DNA from 2 places in the Paenibacillus sp. J22R67 genome. Region 1 is predicted to be linked to the other one. Evidence: riboswitches for the same ligand, from Rfam matches in the RefSeq annotation. Region 1 holds a riboswitch; the other holds the start of a gene.
The links. A riboswitch is a leader RNA that binds a small molecule or an ion and turns the genes downstream of it on or off. The one in region 1 is predicted to bind S-adenosylmethionine.
Positions count from the first base shown of each region.

Region 2: it holds a riboswitch for S-adenosylmethionine, as region 1 does, so the genes downstream of both, AC58VC_RS19255 (hypothetical protein) here and metA (homoserine O-acetyltransferase MetA) in region 1, are expected to answer to the same signal.

Region 1 is NZ_JCAUAX010000003.1:90,456-98,738, reverse strand. Features, by position in the region: gene ytxC (sporulation protein YtxC) at 1-684, opposite strand, end outside; gene AC58VC_RS12520 (GGDEF domain-containing protein) at 879-1,982, shown strand; gene mqnC (cyclic dehypoxanthinyl futalosine synthase) at 2,051-3,187, opposite strand; gene AC58VC_RS12510 (trans-sulfuration enzyme family protein) at 3,324-4,496, opposite strand; gene AC58VC_RS12505 (aminotransferase class I/II-fold pyridoxal phosphate-dependent enzyme) at 4,496-5,662, opposite strand; gene metA (homoserine O-acetyltransferase MetA) at 5,697-6,641, opposite strand; SAM riboswitch class I at 6,745-6,874, opposite strand; gene AC58VC_RS12495 (hypothetical protein) at 7,097-7,324, shown strand; gene corA (magnesium/cobalt transporter CorA) at 7,627-8,283, shown strand, end outside.
Region 2 is NZ_JCAUAX010000004.1:682,813-691,095, forward strand. Features, by position in the region: gene spoVB (stage V sporulation protein B) at 1-1,448, opposite strand, end outside; gene AC58VC_RS19230 (cupin domain-containing protein) at 1,653-2,318, shown strand; gene AC58VC_RS19235 (DUF2569 domain-containing protein) at 2,453-2,944, shown strand; gene AC58VC_RS19240 (peptide-methionine (S)-S-oxide reductase MsrA) at 3,010-3,645, opposite strand; gene AC58VC_RS19245 (MFS transporter) at 3,685-5,067, opposite strand; gene AC58VC_RS19250 (MFS transporter) at 5,232-6,476, shown strand; gene AC58VC_RS19255 (hypothetical protein) at 6,473-6,973, opposite strand; SAM riboswitch class I at 7,072-7,200, opposite strand; gene AC58VC_RS19260 (metallophosphoesterase family protein) at 7,451-8,283, shown strand, end outside.

The DNA of each region.
Region 1 (8,283 bases):
CTCCATGCGATCATTCAAAATAACAAACTCATGACCACCTTTATGGATGAGATGAACAACCGGGATTTTAGCCTCTTGAATATACACAAAATATTGCAAAAGAGAAATAAATTCCTGGTACTGGCGATCCATCATGAATTCATCTATCGCATATTCTGCTATTTCCCGCAGCTCGTCCGTGTAATCTTGCAAGCGGAAATGGAGGAAGCCGTCCAAGCTGAGCCTTGAAGTTTCTTCTAAAGCCAGCATAAGCTGGTCGACTAATACTTGTCTGCGTCGTTGAATACCAAAGCTGTTGGTGAGAACAGGGGAGTCTTCCATCCCTGTGTCTGTATATACGGATGGTTTGCAATAACCTTCGATAGCTTCCAGGTCTTCTTTGGTCTCATACTTAAATTCTTTGATAAGCAGGTTGCGTAAAATATTCGATTCCTTCTCTGCAATGATGTGATCTGCTAGTACACCAGCGAGATTCGGCCTCATCTGGCCTCGCACTGCCGAAATTTCCTTGTCAGTTAACTTCGATTCAAGGTGGATATATGCATGTGTTTCTGTCCATTCGTATGCAATTGTCCATCCACTTTCAACAATATGTAAAAGTTGCAGCTCACGTTCTATTTGAGCGCTTAGCGAACGCACGTATGACTCATCAACCTTCATGATCACGATAGTAAACAGCTCCATACCCTCACTCCTTCCATCAATACATCCTCCTCTTAAGAGTATATGGTCGATAGGTAGGAGATATACAACGAACAAATTGCCATTTCCTTTCAGTATTTTTTATCAAATCTTTAAGTAAAGGTATTCCAATCCCGCAAATTTTCATGCTATGATAGTCATCATAGTGCTTTAGTCTCATATTGGAGTGAGTATCCATGCAAATAGACGCATACCAGCTGCACAGACACGCTTGGAACCGCAAGTTACTGAACACCTACTGGTTCCTTGTCATGCTTCAGCTACCATTCGAACTTCTCTACTCTTTTACCACAAAAAGGGATGCTTCCAACACGTCAGGGCATCTCATTATTTCCGTCCTCACCATGATCCTTATCCTACTCGTACTAGAATCGACCAATAAATATTATAAAAAGCTGCTGGATTACCAAATCATTAGCGGCGGTGCGATCTTGTCCTTCACGATTATTTACTTCAATTACGAAATAAATCTCGTCATCCTTTACCTTTTACTCCCGGTTTTTGTTTCTATTTTTTACCTGCAATTCTCCAAAATTATTTATTCCGTAGCCTTATCACTAGTCTCCTTCTCTATTCTTTTTACTGTAAAATTGCGTTTACTCGCAGATTATACATTTGTTGATCTCCTAACCATATTGCCGGTGCTGAGCATTATTTCGATCGTTACTTTCGGAATTATCAAGCGCGGCGTTGAAATCCTGAACAATTTGCAAATCACAACAGAATTGAAACAGGAACTATTGATCAAAAATATTATCATGGACAAACTCTCCAAAACAGATGCGCTAACTGATTTGTATAACCATATTACCTTCCATGAATACTTGGATGAGCTCATTATGCAAAACGCTCTAGGTCACTTCTGCATTCATCTCGCCGTGCTCGACATTGACAATTTCAAGAAAGTTAATGATACTTACGGCCACAGAGCTGGGGATGCTGTCTTGAAAAACGTTAGTAGCGCCTTGAAAAATCATATAGGTCTCAATGACTTTGTGGCCAGATACGGCGGCGAAGAGTTCGCTATCATTTTCACAGAGAAGAACACCGATGTGGTGTTTGATTTACTGGAAAGAATCCGGTGGCAAATTTCCCAAATGAAACAGGAAGAGCTGAAAGGTCAAGCTGTCACCATCTCTATCGGGCTCAGTGAATACCAACCAGGGACCTCCAAAGAGCTGCTTTTCGCTGGCGCCGATCAATCCTTATACATAGCCAAGAAAACGGGTAAAAACAAAACGATCATCCACACGGCTCCCTTGCAGCAGGATGCGCGATAATTCATGCAAAAAAAGCCTCCAACCACGATACAAGTGGGATGGAGGCTTCTTTATTAATGCGTTAAAGATTAATTCTGCATGACAAAATCTTTATCAATCTTCACATTCACGTCGTCGAAAACACGCAAAATTTGGTATTTTGTGTTCCTCTGTGCAGGAATTTTGCCCGCTTGGCGAATGATGTCCAGCGTTGAAGTAACGTTGACTTTGTGCGTCGTACCCGCCGCGGATACCACGTTTTCTTCAATCATCGTAGAACCGAAGTCGTTGCAGCCGTAGCTCAGGGTCTGTTTACCCACTTCAGGTCCCATGGTTACCCAAGAGGATTGGAAGTTCGGAACATTGTCGAGCATAATCCGGCTAATTGCTAATGTTTTCAAATATTCCTCAGGCGTTACTTTCTCTGCCTTCATGTTCGTATTATCCGGTTGGAATGTCCACGGAATGAACGCAAGGAAACCTGGTGTATTAAGCTTCTGCATCAATACATCGTCCTGTGCATCTCGGATACGCAGCATGTGGAGCGCACGCTCCTCCATCGATTCACCGAAACCGATAACCATGGTGCCCGTTGTATGCATACCAATTTTGTGAGCGGTTTGCATCACATCCATCCAGTCGCGCCATGAGCCTTTGAGCTTACTAATTTTACGTCTAGTCCGGTCATCCAAAATTTCGGCGCCGCCGCCAGGCAAGGAATCCAGTCCAGCTTCATGCAGTTGGCGAACAACTTCTTCTAAGGATAAGCCGTCTGAAACGTCTTTCATTTTCATAATTTCAGCTGGTGAGAAAGAGTGCATCGTAATGTCAAAACGCTTCTTAATCTCACGCAAAATGTTCGTGTAATAGCTGAATGGCAAGTTCGGATTGGTTCCGCCTTGCATCAGAATTTCCGTACCATTCACATCCAGTGTCTCTTGAATCTTCTGGAAAATGGTTTCGTCCGGCAATACATACCCTTCAGCTGAACCTGGTGCACGATAAAACGCACAGAATCTGCAGTACACATCACAAATATTTGTATAGTTGATATTCCGTCCAATAACAAACGTAGTAATCGGGTCCGGATGCCATTTTTTCATAATTTGATTCGCAGTATCGCCAATTTTCTCTATTTGATCGGATTCGAACAGTGTAATGCACTCTTCTACATCAATTCGCCCGCCTGATTGTGCTTTATTTAAAATACGATCGATCGGTTTCACAGCTCTTCACTCCTTTAATTTCTGATGGCTCGTATCCATTCATCGTACCATATTCATGCCAAAAAAGCAGCAAATTGCTGCTTTTCATAAGTAGGAACCTTTTTCAAATATGACTATTGTGGGAATTCCGGATCATTTATCCGCGAAGCGCTTGCTCCAAATCTTCAATTATGTCTTCAATGTCTTCAAGACCAACCGAGTAGCGGACAAGACCGTCAGTAATGCCTCGCTGCAGGCGAACTTCCTTCGGCATCGCGGCATGAGACATCATAGCCGGATAGGACAAAATGCTCTCAACAGCGCCAAGGGAAACGGCTACAAGCGGTATGCGCACTTTGCTCAGCATCTTTTTCGCTTTCTCGCCGGATCCTACATCGAACGAAACTACAGCCCCATAGCCGAGGGACTGCTTTTCATGAACCTCTCTGCGAGGATGGTTCGGAAGTCCCGGGTAATACACAACCTCAATGTCAGGCTGCTCGGATAACCATTGCGCCAATCTTTGAGCGCTTTTCTCTGACACTTCCATACGAGCTTTCAAAGTTTTCATTCCGCGGATAAGCAGCCATGAATCTTGAATGCCAAGAACATTACCTAACCCGTTCTGGATCTGCTTCATTCTGCGGCCAAGGCTATCATTCGCAACTACAGCAAGTCCAGCAAGGACATCGCTGTGTCCGCCCAGGAATTTGGTTGCGCTGTGAAGCACAATATCAATTCCTAGCTCAATTGGACGTTGATGGTAAGGCGTCATGAATGTATTATCCAGCATCGTCAGTAGATCGTGCTCTTTGGCAAAAGCAGCTACTTCGGCAATGTCGGTGATTTTGAGTGTTGGATTGGAAGGTGTTTCAAGGAACACAGCTCTTGTGTTAGAACGCAGCGCTGCACGAACCTCAGCAATATCCGTCATATCGACGAACGTTGACTCTACCCCCATCCGATTCATTATTGTTGTAAGCAAGCGATATGTACCGCCGTACACGTCTTCCGTCACAATGACATGATCTCCTTGGGAAAGGAGCATGAAAGCCGAGGAAATCGCAGCCATGCCGGATGCAAAGGCGAAGCCGCGCGTTCCCCCCTCAAGGACTGTAATGTAGTCTTCCAGGGCTTGACGGGTAGGGTTACCGGAACGCGTATAATCATATTCTGGAGAAACCTCTAAATCGGCTTGATGGAAGGTTGACGCCTGATATAAGGGCACGCTGGAAGCGCCTGTCGCTTCATCAATCGCAGCGCCGAAATGTATAAGTTTTGTAGCGAATTTGCCGTGAGGCTTGCGTTTATCGTTCGGTGAATGGCTCATTACAGGGATTCTCCTTCTAATTCAGCTTGTGCTAGGCTGAGTGCATTCGCTAAATCTGCAATGAGATCATCTTGATGTTCTATCCCAACAGAGAAGCGCAGAAGGCGATCATCCACACCGATTTGCTGACGAATTTCAAGCGGAATATCCGCATGCGTTTGTACAGCCGGGTATGTCATCAACGATTCAACGCCACCTAAGCTCTCCGCGAAGGCAATAAGCTGGATGTGACGCAGAATCGGCTCAACCAGTCTGGCGTCTTTCACTTTAAAGGAGAAAATTCCTGTGTTTCCGCTGGATTGCTTGTTTTGAATGGCATGACCTGGATGAGACTCCAGTGCCGGATAATAAACATCGCTGATGAGCGGGTGCTCCAGCAAGAAGTTCGCAAGGGCTGTTGCATTCTGCTCGTGACGCTCCATACGAAGCGCCAGCGTCTTCATGCCTCTCATCAACAGCCAACTGTCTTGCGGACCAAGAACAGCTCCAATCGAATTGTGAAGGAACGCCATTTGTTCTGAAAGTTCTTTGCCCTTGGTCACAATCAGACCGGCAAGCACGTCGTTGTGTCCACCCAAATATTTAGTCGCGCTGTGAACGACGACGTCTGCACCCAGTTCTAGTGGACGCTGTAAATAGGGAGTTAAAAGCGTATTGTCGACGATGGACACAATACCCTTCCTACGGGCCCATGTACATACAAGTTCGATATCTGTGATCATCATGAGTGGATTCGTCGGCGTCTCAATGATCAGCCCTTTGGTATTCGAACGGTAAGCAGTCTCCAAACCATCCAAATCGTTCGTATCTACATACGTAGCCGTTACACCGAAGCGAGACATGATTTTCTCAAGCAGACGGTACGTACCGCCATATAGATCCAAGGAAACAATCAAGTGATCGCCTTGACTAAAGTAGGCAAACACCGTTTGCAGCGCGGCCATCCCGGATGAACATGCGAAACCGGCATCTCCGGATTCCAATTGAGCGATCGCATCCTCAAGCACTTTGCGAGTTGGGCTTTTGGTACGCGCGTAGTCAAAACCAGTGCTTTGACCGAGCTTCGGGTGACGGAAAGCAGTAGCTTGATAAACAGGGAAGCTGATAGCTCCAGTTACAGGTTCTTCGATGGAGCCAATTTGGGCGAGACGACTTTCGATTTTCAACAAAGGGAGTTCCTCCTCATGATTTGGGTTCGAATTACAGTTGCGCACTTGCCAGGCTTTCATTGATATTAGCGTTAAGCTCAAAAGGAGTTGCTTGGTACACATAATAGTTCAACCAATTAGAGAACAGCAGGTTAGCGTGCGCTCTCCAAGTGTTATAAGGCTGTCTGCTAGGATCATTGTTTGGGTAGTAATTTTTGGGGATTTCAATAGGAAGTCCCTTGCTCACATCCCGATCATACTCCCATTTCAATGAATTCGCATCATACTCGGAATGGCCCGTTACGAAAATATGCTTTCCGTCACGTGTAGCCGCGATATAGACACCGGATTCCTCCGATTCGGATAAAATCTCCAGGTCCGGACATCGCTCAATGTCTTCACGGCGAACATCGGTATGGCGGGATTGCGGCACATGGAATACTTCATCAAAACCGCGAAGAAGCTTCGTATTCGGCACCTCGACGGTGTGCGGGAATACACCGAATATTTTGTTGTCCAGCGCAAATTTACGAACCCCGAAATGATGATACAAGCCCGCTTGGGCTGCCCAGCAAATATGCAAGGTAGAAGTGACGTTTTCTTTGCTCCAATTCAGGATTTGCGTCAACTCCTCCCAGTAATTCACATCTTCAAACTCCATCTGCTCAACTGGGGCGCCTGTAATAATCATGCCATCCAGCTTTTCTTCTTTAATATCGTCAAAAGTTTTATAGAACAACTCCAGGTGTTCAACGGAAGTGTTCTTAGAAGTATGAGTTTTCGGATGCAGAAGGACGAATTCCACCTGCAGCGGGGTATTCCCGATCAAACGCAGCAATTGCGTCTCGGTCGTTTCTTTTGTAGGCATCAAATTCAGCAAAGCAATGCGAAGTGGACGTATATCCTGGTGATACGCGACAGATTCGTCCATGGTGAAGATGTTCTCTTGGTTTAAAATTTCTTTGGCAGGCAGGTTGTCAGGAATCTTGATCGGCATCCTGTTCACTCCTCTTCAATGGTTTATTTTGGGTGTATTTAAATGCAAAAATGACCTTCTCTGGAATCAGAGAAAGGCCATGGAAAGTACTGTCAATGTCCTTCTCTTATCTCCCAGATTCGCCTTCTAAAAGCGGTTCCGCAAGAATTAGCACCGTGCATCCCTTTGCTTGCAAAGGTTTGTCGGTTGCCGGGTGTCATAGGGCTAGTCCCTCCACCTACTCTTGATAAGAAAATGAAACGTATGCGATTAAAATCATCATACTATAAAATAAGGTAAAGTCAAGACATTAACCGATTCTGACAACCTGCAAAAACAAAGAAATTGCATAAGGCTGTCCAGCTATGATATTATTGATACGAAATGTATCGTTAATTGGTGTTTGAAATAGCTCATAACAGGGTTAAATAAATATCAAACTGATTACATTACCTAACCAATAAAGGGGGTCTATTATGTCCGCACCAACTTCGGATAACTTCTCTGCTTTCGCTTCATTACATCGATATTTCGCTCTAATTGAAACATCGAAGCCAACTATGCAGCAAGCTGAGGATGCCGCAGCCTTATTATGTCGAATCTACGGTGCAGAGAATGAGGAAGAGCTACTGCTCCGAGGTAATTCTGAATTGACTGACATTTATACAGAATTGAAAGCGAAGATCTTGAAAGCCGCCATGTAACTTCATGGCGCTTTTTTTTTGACACCGAACAAGCCCTGAATCCATAAAGTATCTAAAGCGCATTTCTACTTGTTTCGCCAAACTTTTTGGCTTGAAACGGGGTATATGAAGGGTTATACTAGACAAGTATTATTCGACACGGACGCAAAAGGGGGGCATACGTTTGGACGGGGAACCGAGGAGTAGCACCTGCAAGTTTTGTAAATTTTATAGTGTAGGAATGCAGTCGGTTATACCATCATTCGTAGTCTCACACACATGATGAACGTAACCGGCTGATTCCATGCAAAGGGGTGGATCAGATGAAAACACGGTGGGTTCAGAATGGCATTTTCACATTGGTCGATGACGTGTCTGTCGCACTAACACCTCCAGAAAAAGGCTTTTATTGGATTGATGCAGGGATCGAGGATTTAGAACTTCTTCAGCCTTTGTTCCATCTACATGATTTGGCCGTGGAGGACTGCTTGAGCGAAGAGGAACAGCGTCCTAAGATTGAATTTTATGATTCGCATTATTTTATCGTAATTAATAGCATTCGTTTTGATGATGAAGAGATTTTCCTTCGCGGACTTAATCTATTTCTTAGCAAGCATGTCATTATTACCGTTACTAGACAAAAAATTAATGAACTTCGCGCTTTAAAGCCCTTCCTCTGGGAAGAAGAGGTCAACAGCGCCGATCGTTTCCTATACCATCTAGTCGATCTTGTCGTCGATAATTACGTTGCGGTTGGTGACCGTATCGAGGCCAAGATTGAAAAGCTGGAAGAAGATATTTTGGTAGCGACCAAAAAATCGCATTTGAATGAGATTATCGGACTTCGTTCGGAAATTCTCTGGCTCAAAAAAGTGCTCGTTCCGCAGCGCGATGTCATCGGTACGCTCGGCAAGAAGGAACTCAGGCTGATCGACCATCAGCTCCAGAAATATTTTGGCGACATTTATGAGAATGCCGTG
Region 2 (8,283 bases), on a different contig from region 1:
GTTACACACCAGACCTGCGACATACCATGGCTGGTAACATATTGATAGATCCAGTGACCGCATATTGCCATCAGCATCATGCTGATCACAACTTTGACATAAGGACGAATATTCCAATAGAATCCGATTGAGTTGGAGATGGAATAGAAGTTCAGCAGCGTTTGTACCACAATGCCGATACCGATGCCGTAAGCCACACCAATAATACCAAGTTGACTACCTAAAACGTAGATCGTGACAGCCTTGAATGCGGTAGCTATTACATAATTCCACAGCGTAGCTTGTGCGCGACCGAGTCCGAGGAGAATCGCATGAAGTGGTGCGTCGAAATAATGCAGGAAAAACATCGGTGCCAGTATTTTCAGAAGCAATCCTGCCTCGGGCGCATTATAGACAAGTGTCGTTAGCGGGGTCGCCCACTCGTACAGGATAACGGTTGCTGGTGCGCCAATCAGAAGCCCCAAGTTCAAAGCCTGATTCATCCGCTCATGGATGAGAAGGCTGTTCTTATTCGCCGCTGCCTCGCCAATTGCAGGAATGAGCGCGGTGGACAAGGACTGCGTGATGAAACTTGGCATGAACAGCAGTGGAAATGCATAGCCGGCCAGCATGCCGAATTGTTTTGTGGCGAGCACCGTGCCGACACCTGCTAGTGCTAAGCTCGTTGTGATAAGAAGCGGCTGGAAGGTGCTGTATAACGAATGAATAATGCCGTGACCAGTGGTCGGAAGTCCGATCTGAAGCAGTTCGCCGAGTGTACTTCTTCCTTGTTTCAGGTGGCTTGCCCAAGTTTCGCCTGGCATCTTAGATTCGCCGAATAGCTTGTAGCTTGTCACCAGGAAGAGGAGGCTGATCGCTTCGCTGATGACTGAGGCAGCCATTGCTCCAGCAGCCGCATAAGCGACGCCATATGGCAGCAATAGGTGGACCAGCGCAAGAACGCAGGCAATTTGAACGGTATGCTCCAGAACATCGGAAGCGGCGATCGTCTTCATTTGCTGCACGCCGCGGAAATATCCTTTTAAAACGGCGGAGACAGCAACAATCGGTGCGATTGGCGTTATGGCGAGCATCGCGTAATAAGCACGTTGGTCACTTAGGAGGATGGATGCGATCCACTCTGATCCAAGTAGCGTTATGGTTGTGAGCGCTATGCTCAAGAACCCCGTGACAGCAAGTGAGACATGAAGAATGCGTCTCACTTTCATCCGTTCACCACGAGCGTGGGCCTCTGCGACCAACTTTGAAATGGCTACCGGCAATCCAAGTTCTGTAATCGTAATGACGAGTGGGACGAGTGGATGTGCCATCATCAAGATACCGATTCCCTCGGCGCCCAGTACGCGAGCGATATACATACCGCTGATAAAACCGAGGATACGGTTGATGAAAGCAGCGACAGACAAAACCAGCGTACCTCTCATGAACGATTGCCCCTGTTGTGACATGACTTGTGTCCTCCTGTTTATCGAATATTTAAATGTATTCAAAAATTGGAAAAGCATGCGAACAAGCCAGTTTTGATGTTATTTTTGGGGATGGATTTGCTGTATGTAATGAAAGTTGACCCGGAATAAAGTGCATTAGTCATGGGGGTAGATGCAGTGGAATACGCTTAGTAAAGATGATAATAAAATCGGGGGGCTGAGCGTATGGCTGTATCCTATATGGATTTCACTTCTCCAAACGTGCAATATTTCTACGATCTGAAGAACAATCGTTCATTCACAAAGGATGCGAACAATTTCATTAACTCGCTGGGTATTCAGCAGTTGAATACGCTGGGCAACGTCTCACTGCTCGATATTTATTTATCCAAAGCGAATGTGATTGAACCGCATGTTCATCAGAACGCATCTGAACTCGTCTATTGCATTCAAGGCGCGGCAGTGGTGTCCCTCCTGAATCCGTTCACCAAAATGGTGCTTAACTTCAATATTACGCCCGGCCAGGTAGCTAATATTCCCCAGGGCTGGTTCCACTGGGAGATGGCTACCGAAGACGATACGCATCTACTTGCAATCTTCGATGCGCCTGTACCGGAATTCATCGCGGTATCCGACTTCCTCAAGCTGGCACCAAGAAACATGCTCGCTCATACATACTGCTTGGATCAAGCGTTGATAACGCAGGCGTTAGCTCCGATCAAGGGCACAGTTACGATCGGGCCGCCAGTCGATTGCTCGCATCAACATCAGGCGCGGTATGACAGCTACCCACCGCAAGCGGCGCAACATCCGCAAGCGTCCTATACGGGGTATGTGTCGCGGCCACCTTCTTTTCCCGGTATCGGCAACGGATATAATCAGCAGGGCTAGCTATACAAAAAAGACTCGCAATTTATTGCGGGTCTTTGTCGTTTATGTGAAGAGGAGTGCCGGAGTTTTTGATTGACAGGAACCATTTTTTGAAACAAAATGTTAGCAGATGGAGAAGATAGATGGGGGACTCAATGACAAACACAGAAATAGTACCACCCATAGAGGACAAGGCTAAGCCATATGGTTTTGGTGGCTGGCTTTACTTGGTAACGTTAGGTTTCTTATTAACATTCGGGAGCTCCTTATACTATTTGATAGATACGATACTGCCCGTTTACCAAAGTGGACGTATGTTGCAATTGTATGAAGAAAACTGGAAATATTCTTTTGTTATCATCTATGAAACAGTTTTAAATTTATTTTATGTGATTTTCCCCGTATTCCTTGGATACCTTATTTTGAAAAGAAAGAAATTATTGAAATATATGGTGATAAATTTTTATCTGATTAATTTTGCTGCTAATATTGGCTATTATTTTATTTCAAACTCCATGGAGGAAATGGCCACTCACGAACTTATGGGGGAACAAGGTAGAAATATTGTTAAATCATTTGTCACTTGTTTAATATGGATCCCCTATTTTATCAATTCCAAACGTGTGAAGAATACATATACCAATTAACAGGAAAAGGCAGCCCATCTACATAGATCGGTTGCCTTTTTCTCATTGCTGAAGGTGATCTTTCGCTACCATTTTATTCGTTTGATAAGTCGAATGATCTCTTCTTGCTCATCACTGCTAATTAGCCAAGTCCGGATTTCATTGATGATTTTATCCATATTCGTATAACCTTTTGCAAGTCCGTTTAACCGTGCAGCCAAAGTTGCGTTTGTCAGATCTTCATCGGTTGGAAAAAGAGGCTTCAGCTTGTCCAGCGCATCGGGATACCGTTTCAAATAGTATTTCTGATGTCTCTCCTCAGCAGGATAAAAGCCGGTAAAGGGAGCAACATCGGTGTCCGGTCTGCCATTTCCTTGTTCCTCGCTGTCAGCCATGGCTTTATGGATGATATCCATCTGAATCGGGTCACGATACAATACCAATGATCTGTACTGCCGGCCTTTGTAATCATTTATATTTACTGGATTATGGTTGCTCCAGAACACATGCAAGATGGTCTCCAAACTCACGATACTTGGATCGTAATCCATTTCAACGGTCTCAGAGTGATCTCCCATTTGCCTGTAATTCGGGTTCTCTGTCGTTCCTCCTGCAAATCCCACACGCGTTCTCGTGATGCCAGTCAGCTGCCCGAACAAAGCATCAGGACTCCAGAAGCACCCCATACCCAAAGTTACAGTTTGGTTATTGCTTATATTCATCGCACACTCCTCCTCATGTACCGTTTCCTTATGATAAAGTTACTGCGACTGGACTTGCTCGGCACCGCTTCTCCCTCTAACAAACATACGAAGAGACAATAGAAGCATCAACACGCTGATAATAACGCAGCCGATAATTAAGCTGTGAAAGTGCTCGGTCGTGATTTGACTGCTGAAAACCGTTCCAAGTAGGCTTGAGGATAATATTGTTCCCATAAAACGCGAAGTCATGAACATCCCCGAGGCAATGCCAGTCTCCGCCGTTGTCACATAGGAATACAGGGCTGTTTGCAGCCCAAGATTCTGAAATCCGTTGCTTATGCCGAGCACAGATAAGCAAATAAAGATCCAAACCGCTGTGGAGCTATCATGAATGGTTAACAACAGGGAGGTTCCAGCCACAACGAATAGCGTACCGACCAGCAGTGGCGTTCGCGAACCGGAACGGTCAATCCATCTGCCCACTATGGGGGTGACTAGAATACCAAAACCTGAGATAGATAACATGATCAATCCCACTTGTTGCCCGTTATAATGCCGCACCTGCTGCAAATAGGAAGGGATACCAAACATAATTGAGTAAAATACAATATTCACTAAAATAAATTGCAAATAAACGAAGCAAACATCGACGTTCCGCTTAAGAAACAGGACATCGATAAATGGCTGTTTTCGCTTGGCTTCATACCAATAAAAACCTATGCTGAGCACTAGACTAAGCAGTAGCAACAGCCAGTTGACACCTGATTTGAACGATAAGAAAAAGAACAGCCAACTGAAGATCAGCGCGGTAAAGAAGACGATGCCCGTAATATCCAGAGCTCCCGCAGCGGAGTGTTTCCGTGGTGTGTCCTTAGGCATCATTCGGAGAGCAAGCACGAAAGAAACGATTATAAACGGAAAATTAATGAGAAAAATAGAGGGCCAGTCGCTATATTGAATTAAAAATCCTCCGAGCGATGGACCTAGCGCTGCAGAGGTCGAGGAGAACACCGACATGACACTAAGCGCTCTCGCTTGATTCGTCGTGATGACCGAGCGGATGATGCCCATGCCATTCGGGAACAGGGCGGAGCTGCCGATCGCTTGAATGACACGAAAAGTCATTAACCAGCCGAAGCTCGTTGATAGTGGCGCCAGCATGGAGGAGACGGTGATGAGGGCGAGTCCAAGCATGAAGATTTTTTTGCGACCGAATAAATCGCCGACCTTGCCCATGACAGGCTGTGCCACAGCACTAGCCACATAGTAGGTTGCTATGAGCCAAGAAATCGAGGCATACGTGACATGAAACTCTTCCTGCAGCCTGGAAAAAGCGACGGAAATCATGGTTGTGTTCAATGGGTTGAGCAACGTACCCAAAGCGACAGCTGTAATGAGCCAGAGATGGCCATTTTTGTTTGATTTAGCGGTATCTGACAAGAAGATTTACTCCTTTCAAAGATGCATGTGTTCCTTCAAGAGAAACACTTAGCGGAATTCCGCTAAGTTTTATGAAATTTCTTTTACCCAGGAGAAGGTGGAAGTTGGTTGTATGGTGAAATACCTCCATAGGATGTTATAGAGGACTATTGGAGGCTAAAATCATGCAACAGCAATGGAAAAAAACGTTTGCTCTAATCTTTAGCGGACAGCTTTTCTCGATTCTGACTACGTCCATGGTTCAATTCTCGATCATTTGGCATTTGACGAAAACGACCGAGTCTGCCGTTGTCCTGATGATCGCCGGGCTTGCGGGATTTTTGCCGCAAGTCATCCTTGGCCCTTTTATCGGCGTGTGGCTAGATCGCTGGAATCGCAAGAAGACGATGATTGCAGCGGATGGGACGATTGCTCTTTTTAGCTTAGCATTAGGCCTCTATTATTATTTGGGTGATCCGAGTTTGGTATTTGTTTATGTCATCCTGCTGATCCGCTCAACAGCATCTGCGTTCCATGCTCCCTCATTCCAGGCAGCGATTCCGCTCATTGCTCCAGAAGATCAACTGACTAGGGTGGCTGGCTGGCAGCAATTAATTAATTCGTTCTCAATGATAGCAGGGCCTGTGCTTGGCATTGCCGTATACTCGGCGACCTCTCTGGGAATCCTGCTGTTTCTGGATGTATTTGGCGCTTTGATCGCTAATATCATGCTTCTGTTTACAAAAATTCGCCAGCCAAAGGCAGTTTCACCCCCGACCACACCATCCTTTTTTAGCGAGTTCAAATTCGGTTGGAATGCCTTCATTCAGGTGAAACCAATTGTTCTGCTTACCATTGGCACCGGTATTTTCGGTATTGCGATCATGCCGCTTCCTACCTTATTTCCCTTGATGACCCTGACGCATTTTGGTCGAGGGGGTTATAGTGCTAGCATCGTTGATGGCTTATTCGGTATCGGGATGATCGTAGGTTCGTTTCTACTGTCCATGCTCGGTTCTCGTTTGAAGGACATTTCGTATATTTGCCTAAGTATGCTCGGAATCGGCCTAACCTGCGTAGCTATTGGTGTGATTGGCCAAGGATTGTTCATCTTCTTCGTCATCCTCTCGACCATCATGGGGATGATGTCCCCGTTCTTCAATGGCCCTTATGCGGCAATGCTTCAACGGTCTTTCGAACCCGAGATTCTGGGGCGCGTCATCTCTCTGGTGACGAGTGTCACGTTGCTCTCCGCACCAATTGGGCTCTCGCTGGCAGGCTTGATCGTGAGCAACTTCGGTGTGCAGGCCTGGTTTTTTTGGTCAGGCATCATCACGCTATCATCGGGCATCTTCCTGTACGTTCAATTCAAGCGCATGCAAGTGAACTTTAATTTAACCACCACGGGAGCTGACGGGCATACGTACTAGAAGGAAATATACGCTTGCGTATGGTTGAATAAATAGGCCCGATCCAAGATATTTGTTTGATCCTTGTTGTCTGCTGAGGGTGACCCTAACTTTCCAATTAAATCCATAATGGCAGACTCAATTAAATCTAATCTTACGGGTCCCCAGGCCTCTTGTTTTCGCTCAGCATAGTTCACAGTCTCGGTCAAAGTCAGGCCTTTTATTCGCTGAAAAAGAGCAACCCACGTAGTCAAATCGCATTTCAAGCTGCTTGAAGGAATTGCAAATTCCCTGAAGCCAACGGCTCCTGCATCTGTGGTGATAGCAATTAGTCCGCAGATATCATCGGCCTCATTTCCAAGCTGCAACTTTTTTGCAAGTTCGTTGTCATAGCGAAAACACTCTATTCGGGTAATCTTGATTTTTGAATGCAGCAAAATAGGATGAAGGGGAGGAATATCCTGGCGAGATTCAACTGTTTCATCTGTCGTCATGTAATTTTTTATGGCAATCGACATCTTGTCACTCCTTTAAACAAGTGGAATAGCTCGAAAAAGCAAAAATGACCTTCTCTGGAAACAGAGAAAGGTCATAGGAATTCAAAGTCATAGCCTCGCTCTTATCTCCCAGATTCGCTTCACAAGCGTTTCCGCAAGAATTAGCACCGTGCATCCCTTTGCTAAACAAAGGTTTGTCGGTTGCCGGGTATCATCGGGCTAGTCCCTCCACCTACTCTTGATAAGAAAAATCATTATATTCGATTACGTTCAATATTACTACAAAGCACTCGGTTGTCAAGGGAATTTCACTACTCTCCCCATGCAAATATTTGTTTAATTTTACAAATTAAATAGGGTTAATCATGACTTTTGGAAAAATCAAGTAAAGAATTTACAAAATTTATAAATGAAATTGTAAATAGATTTAATACTCCTTAATTATGATTACTATGAGAATGGTAACATCAAATTTGAAGTGAGAGAAGGAGAGATCTTATGAAGCTAGTATTAATGGGAGACTTACATTATCACGAAATTGATGAAACAATTCCTGGTTGGTTAGAGGCACGTAATGGTTTCTATGAAACATTATTGGGACGCTTTTTAGAATTGGAAGGTGATGCTCATATCTCTTTGGGGGATTTAACGAATTATGGGCACTCCTCGGAGCTTAATGAAGTCTATGGTTTACTACGAAAAAGTGATAGAACGTTCTATCATGCTTTGGGCAACCATGATCTGTATGCTCAAACAAGAAGGGAAGTTCTCGAAATTACGGGTCAAAACCGTTACCACGCAGTAGTAAGTGACAAGGCCGTGCTCGTATTTCTAGATACAGCAAAAGAAATGGATTTCGAGGATTGGGGAGGCTGGGTTGACGAAGAGCAAATGCAATGGTTTGAAGATGTCATAACAGCATCTGGGACGAAACCTGTCTTAGTTTTCGCTCATCATCCAGTACATAATACAACAACTAACTCCAATAAAGATAAAGGTTCTATTCACCCAAGCATTGATATGTGGAAGATTTTAAGCAAGAAAGAGGGCGTAGGGATTTACTTTAACGGTCATACGCACATTGATTCTATTGTTAAGCAAAATAACTGGACGTTTGTTCAACTATCGGCTTGTTTGGATCAGCATGGTTTGCGGATCGTGGACGTTGAGCAAGATGAAATCCGTATTACGGCTATTGATTTAACGGATGCAGCCCTTACAGAGAATGTTGAGATGTTGTACAACAATATGAAGCATTTTAGACATAATCCTACCGCACGCGGTGTAGATTCAGATCGGGAATGCACAGTCTCTTTACGAATAGAAGCGGA